Regions from separate parts of the Thalassolituus sp. UBA6592 genome, predicted to be linked through region 3. Evidence: predicted binding sites of a transcription regulator. Region 3 holds the regulator's gene; each other region holds the start of a gene.
The links. Region 3 encodes sigma-54, which starts transcription at its own class of promoters, with help from an activator protein. Its sites were predicted from a motif close to TGGCACNNNNNTTGCTNT; they were not measured.

Region 1 (2,271 bases), on a different contig from region 3:
GTTCACGGCCAATAATCGCTGGCAGGTGAACCGACGGCTGCCAGGCCACTGTGATACCGGCAGACAGGAAACGTTCGGTACTGAGTGCCAGCGCTTCGCGCAACAGTTCATTAATATTGACCGGCTTTTTACTTTCCTGAATTTCCGCAGGCATGGAATCACGCATGCTGTCCATGGCACCCCGTCCGGATGCCAGCGCATCTTCCAGCGCAGCCAGCAATGCGTCATCACGGCTTTCCGCACTGCGACGCTGTAACATACTGACCGCCGTGGCGAGCAGATTGACCGGTCCTTCCATCTGATGAATGGCACCATTAACGGTTTCGCGCATGCCCTGCACCAGATCTTCTTCCGCCATTAATGCTTTTAAAGCATTAAGATGGGTTTCTTCCTGACGGCGGCGGATATCGGTAATTTCATTAATCATCAGCAGCACATAGTGATGCACCGTCTGCTCAAAAAATCCGTCCGCCTGTTCGCCCTGCACATCAATATTGGTACCGAAACAACTGAACCAACGCGCCAGGCTACGGCCATGATCGATGGAGAATTCCTGATCATCGAAACTCTTTCTTTCATCAATCAGATTGGTATAACTGCTACCCAGATGTTTACTGACCACATCAACGGCAGCATCCAGACTGTCGCTGTCCGTTAATTCTTTCGCCAGCTCACGGAAACTTGGGTTAGCTGAAACTACATGACCGGTTTCATCCAGAACCACAACGGATGCCGGAACTGAATTCAGAACGGATTCCATCATCAGCTTCTGATTAATAAGACGCTGTTCCAGTTCGTGCATTTCCGAACCGTCACGATGCATACCTAAATAATAAATCGTCTCATTATTTTCATTGATTACCGGCGCAACCGTCAGCTCTGCCAGATACAGACGCTGATCTTTACGGCGGTTCAGCAGCATACCGCTCCAGGCTTTCTGCTGAGCCAGACGCCCCCACAATGCCTGATAAACAATCCGCGGCGTGGTGTGATTGGAAAGAATGGATTCGTTTTTTCCCAGAACCTCTTCTTCACTGTACCCGGTTACCTGGGTGAAAGAACGGTTCACATAAAGAATATTGGCTTTCAGATCCGTGATCGAAATAGCCACAGGTGAATGCTCTACCGCCTGAAAGAAAACTTCCTCTGCTAACAGGACTCCTTCCGGGTGAATATCAGCAATACCTTTTTCAGACAGGTTCACAGCCTCGGCCTGATCCTGAGTGAGCTTGATTTTCCCCATACCAGCTCCTTATGGCGCAATGCATTGTATGCATTATTCTGAAGACACTATTAAACAGGTCAGCAAAGAGTGTGCCTGATGTTTTTTTCGCCTCAGGCCCCATGATTACTGTCATCTGCCCGACAAGAATTTCATTTTTTGTAGCAAAAACAACAAACGACAAAATTGGCTTTTCGCGCTTTTGTAACAAACGCGACAAGAAGAACTTGTGTCACCTTTGCTGCAAACGCACTGTTTTCAGGCTTTGCAGACCCATGATGCACAAATAAATGCATCCGCCCATGTTCCGCCTCGCCGAAAAATTCCTGTGGCATGTGAAATGCAATAACGCATCAGGCACACATCAGCCTTCACAGAATATGCAGCGCCCCGTCGCCTTTATATAAATCTGCCAATGAAAAACCGGGCTGGCTACTGGGGTAATGGCATGAGGTATGAGATATGGATTACTTACTGATATTGGTGAGCACAGCTCTGGTCAATAATATTGTACTGGTGAAATTCCTTGGGCTTTGTCCGCTGATGGGGGTATCCAGCAGCGTTTCTTCTGCCTGGGGCATGAGTCTGGCGACCACCTTTGTTCTTACCTTATCTGCCCTTCTGAGCTGGCTGATTGAACATCTTTTACTTCAGCCTTTAGACATAGAATTTTTAAGAATCCTCTCCTTTATTCTGATCATCGCTGCTGTGGTGCAGTTCACCGAAGTGATGATGCGTAAAACCAGTCCGGCATTACACAAAGCGCTGGGGATTTTTCTGCCACTCATTACCACCAACTGTGCGGTATTGGGTGTAGCACTGCTGAATATCAACGAAAAACACAATCTGCCGCAGAGCCTGATGTTTGGTCTCGGATCGGCGCTGGGTTTCGTTATCGTTATGGTGATGTTCGCCGGTCTGCGCGAACGTCTGGCATTAGCTAATGTGCCGGCGCTGTTTACCGGTACTCCGATCAGTCTGATTACTGCTGGTCTGTTGTCGCTCATATTTATGGGCTTCAGCGGCATGATCTGACGGCGCAGATAAAT
Region 2 (2,271 bases), on a different contig from region 3:
CGCACGAACCAGACCCGCTTCGAGCATGGCGAAACCTGCCGCCATCCACATTACCAGTGCGCCACACACCAGGAAATAAAAGGTATCCATGGCGTACTGCAGTGCATAAACTTGATTTTCCATTCTAAGCCCCCCGCATAAGGCTCTTAAATCTTTGAATTTTTAAAACTAGAGATTAAATCGCGTCTGCGCCGGTCTCACCGGTACGGATACGGATAACCTGTTCAAGAGAAGTAACGAAGATTTTGCCGTCACCAATCTTGCCAGTGTTCGCAGCCTTAGTGATTGCTTCGATAACCTTGTCGGTCAGATCGTCAGCCACTGCTACATCGATTTTTACTTTAGGCAGAAAATCCACCACGTATTCAGCACCACGGTACAGTTCTGTGTGACCCTTCTGACGGCCGAAACCTTTCACTTCGGTCACTGTGATGCCCTGAACGCCAATCTCAGACAGTGCTTCACGCACGTCGTCCAGTTTGAATGGCTTGACCACAGCAGTAATGAGTTTCATAGAAAACCCCTTTTCTAAAATGCTACGTATTGGTTTTTTAAGATGGCCCATGCGGGGGCATGGGCCATTGTAACTGTTTTACAGTTCTACAGGCAGGCTGTAGTAGAAAGCGACTTTCAGGTCGTCGTCGTAGGAATCATCTTCATCCATATCAACGATTTTGCTCAGAGTGAAAGACAGGTTGTCGTTCACAGCGTAAGACAGGTCAACGTGGGTGTAATCAGCTTCTGAACCTTCGTCGTCAGAAATACCAACCATTACAGAGTAAGCGTCGTAGCCGTAACCCAGAGTGATGTAGCTGTAGTCGTCGCTACTTTCTGCACCCATAGAGCCGGTGTAAGACAGGGAAGCACCCATGTAACCCAGGCTGATGATGTATTCAGAGAAGTCAAAAGTGTTGCCTTCTGAGTCTGGCTGGTCAGCACCGCCAGCAGAGCTTGGGTAGGTGTAAGTAGCCAGCATTACGTCGTAGCTGAAGTCTTCAACTTCACCAGCATAACCAACATACAGGTCGTACTCAGAGCCCCAGCTTGAGTAGCCGGATGCAGTCCAAACACCAGCGTAAGCACCGCCCATGGCGATATCCAGAGAGCCGTCAACCATAGCTGCGCCGTAGCCCAGATCCAGACCGCGCCACAGGTACATGTTAGAAACACCAGCAGAAGCTGAAACTTCTACGTCAGCAGCCTGTGCAGTGTTTACAGCAGCCAGGCCAGCAGTCATTGCGCTTGCCAGAACGATAGCTTTAGACAGTTTTTTCATGGTTCTTTTCCTTCATCAGTTAGCGAAAGCTTTTGGTAGCTTTTGGTTGTTGGTGCTTGCGCACCGTTTTCTTTCGATTAAAACCAGGTATCGCTGTATTAGCACTCGGTGTGCCAACTTTGAAAAACCTCCGTAGTATCAGGGTGTTATCAATCTTTTGCGGGGATTTACATGTTTTTGCCGGAATTTTCTGGTGCGCGCAAGGCAAAAATGCACAACAAGTGATCACAAACACATAAAACATAGCACCATTTTGATGCATGCCAATTTAAACGGCATTAAAGCAGCGCAACGGCAATTGATTCAAAGCAACATCAGCGGTGTTACGTGATAGGATTGACTGAATTTATGAGGACACGAGCACAATGACACCAGACCAGATTCGCACCCGTATTGAGCAACTGATGCAAAAAAGTCCACTTTCAGGGCTGAGTGACGACCTGCGACTGATGATCAAAAGTCAGCTGCAAAGCCTGCTGACCAGCGCAGATCTGGTCACCCGGGAAGAATTTGAAGTGCAGGCCGAATCCCTGCGCCGCACCCAGAGCAAACTGCTGGAGCTGGAAGAGAAGCTGACCCAGCTGGAACAGGCCGACTGAGAATCAGAACGGCCCGGTCAAAGAGCAACTACAGTCATCTGCTGTAGTTGCTGCTGTAGTTGCGACTACAGCTGCCAAAGTTATTGCAAAAGAACCGCGGCCATCAGATTGCCAGCAGGCGTCTGGCTTCCTCGGAGGTTTTCAGCTCATCTCCGGCACCGGATGCCACCACCCGGCCGCGTTCCAGAATAATAAACTCATCCGCCAGTTCCGCAGCAAAATCCAGATACTGTTCGACCAGCACAATGGCCATTTCGCCGCGGTCGCGCAGCAGCTCAATCACCCGCTGGATATCCTTGATGATGGACGGCTGAATACCCTCCGTCGGCTCATCCAGAATCAGAACCTTGGGGCGTAACAGCAAGGCCCGGGCAATCGCCAGCTGTTGCTGCTGTC
Region 3 (2,271 bases):
CTATGGGTAAGTACTGAACTCTATGAAAGCGTCTCTTCAGTTAAAGATGGGTCAGCAACTGACCATGACCCCTCAGTTACAGCAGGCAATCCGTCTGCTGCAGCTCTCTACCCTTGACCTCCAGCAGGAGATTCAGGAGGCACTGGACGCCAATCCTATGCTGGAAATGGAAGAGCACGAGGGTGACGATACAGCGGATCACTCCTCTATGGAGGTGTCCGAGAGCAAAACAGAAGTTACTTCCAAAGACGATTCCGATACTCCGGAACTGGACGAACAATGGTCCCAGGAACAACTGCCGGACGATCTGCCGGTAGACAGCCAGTGGGACGATACCTATCAGGCAACAGCCGGTGTTTCTTCCGGCAACAGCAACGCCATCGACGACGACTTCGATTACGATTCCCGCCACGCCTCCACTGAAAATCTGCAGGATCACCTCGAGTGGCAGCTTAACCTGACACCAATGTCCGACGCTGACCGCGAAATCGCCACCATGCTGATTGATGGCGTGGACGACGATGGTTACCTGCACACCACCATTGAAGATGTGGTGGAAAGCATGGACCCGGAACTGGAAATCGAAGAAGAAGAAGTTCTGGCCGTCCTGCATCGCCTGCAGCAGTTTGATCCGGCCGGTGTTTTTGCCCGCGATCTGCGTGAATGCCTGTTGCTGCAACTGGCGCAGCTGGCACCGGAAACCGAATGGCTGAAAGAAGCCCGGCTGGTAATCAGTGACTACATCGAATTACTCGGCAGCCGCGATTACCAGACCCTGATGCGCAAGACCCGTCTGCGCGAAGATGATCTGAAATCTGTACTGTGCCTGATTAAAGAACTGAACCCGAAACCCGGTGCCGGCGTCAGTGGTGAACAGGCAGAATACGTTGTGCCGGATGTGATCGTGCGTAATGTGCGCGATGAATGGCGGGTCGAACTGAACCCCGACATCGCACCCAAACTGCGGGTGAATGCGGATTACGCTGCACTGGTGCGTCGTTCAGACAACAGCACAGATAATGCTTTCCTGCGTGATCACCTGCAGGAAGCGCGCTGGTTTATCAAAAGTCTGCAAAGCCGCAATGAAACCCTGCTGAAAGTGGCCACCAAAATTGTTGAGTATCAGATCGACTTCTTCGAAGAAGGTGAAGAAGCGATGAAACCTCTGGTGCTGCACGATATTGCCGAAGCGGTTGGCATGCACGAATCGACGATTTCCCGTGTGACCACACAGAAATACATGCACACCCCGCGTGGTATTTTTGAACTCAAGTACTTTTTCTCCAGTCATGTCAGCACAGATGGCGGCGGCGAATGCTCGTCCACTGCTATCCGCGCCATGATCAAAAAGCTGATTTCAGAAGAAAATGCCCGTAAACCACTCAGTGATAACAAAATCGCAACTATGCTTGGAGAACGCGGTATTCAGGTTGCACGACGCACCGTAGCCAAGTACCGTGAAGCTATGTTGATTCCACCTTCAAATGAACGTAAACAGCTGATTTAGAACACTGAATTTAATCCTGAAGCTGATTAAATAGTAAAAAACAGAACCAGCACACAAGGAGCCTGGAAATGAAGATCAATATCAGCGGTCACCATGTAGAAATTACCGAAGCCCTGCAGAGTCATGTCGACGACAAGATGTCGAAGCTGACCCGCCACTTCGACAACATCACCAATGGTCAGGTTACTCTCACTGTGGTGAAAGGGCGCATGACAGCAGAAGCAACCGTCCACGCCAGTGGCACAGATCTGAACGCCAGTGCAGAAGGCGACGATATGTACGCCGCCATTGATCAGATGGTAGAAAAGCTGGATCGTCAGCTTCTTAAACACAAAGAAAAACTGGTAGCACGTCAGAAAGGTCAGGGCTGATTTTTTATGGAACTGAGTATCGGCGACATTCTTACGCCAGAACGCGCATTAATTAATGTAGAAGTCTCCAGCAAGAAAAAACTGCTGGAGTTTCTGTCTGGCTTTGTTGCCGAGCAGCTCAGTGACTGCTCAGCCGACGATATTTTCGACAGCCTGCTCAGCCGCGAGCGGTTGGGCAGCACCGGCATTGGGGAAGGCATTGCCATTCCCCATTGCCGTCTGCGCCAGTGCACTCAGGCCATCGGCATTCTGTTGCGCCTGGCCGAACCTGTGGACTACGACGCCATCGATCAGAAACCGGTCGATCTGGTTTTTGCTCTGTTAGTGCCGGAAGAAGCCACCGAAGAACATTTAAAAGTACTGGCCATGCTGGCCAGAAACTTCAGCGAAGCG

Region 1: a site for sigma-54 is predicted at 1,303-1,320, ahead of nifL (nitrogen fixation negative regulator NifL). Genes of this name have one in related genera too.
Region 2: a site for sigma-54 is predicted at 1,375-1,392, ahead of B2Z72_RS08920 (TorF family putative porin). Genes of this name have one in related genera too.

The regions. Positions count from the first base shown of each region.
Region 1 is NZ_DJIO01000155.1:49,180-51,450, reverse strand. It holds gene nifL (nitrogen fixation negative regulator NifL) at 1-1,243, opposite strand, end outside; gene rsxA (electron transport complex subunit RsxA) at 1,685-2,257, shown strand.
Region 2 is NZ_DJIO01000091.1:34,620-36,890, reverse strand. It holds gene B2Z72_RS08930 (ammonium transporter) at 1-123, opposite strand, end outside; gene glnK (P-II family nitrogen regulator) at 176-514, opposite strand; gene B2Z72_RS08920 (TorF family putative porin) at 593-1,276, opposite strand; gene B2Z72_RS08915 (accessory factor UbiK family protein) at 1,642-1,875, shown strand; gene urtE (urea ABC transporter ATP-binding subunit UrtE) at 1,979-2,271, opposite strand, start outside.
Region 3 is NZ_DJIO01000146.1:22,496-24,766, forward strand. It holds gene B2Z72_RS14550 (RNA polymerase factor sigma-54) at 23-1,507, shown strand; gene hpf (ribosome hibernation-promoting factor, HPF/YfiA family) at 1,576-1,878, shown strand; gene ptsN (PTS IIA-like nitrogen regulatory protein PtsN) at 1,885-2,271, shown strand, end outside.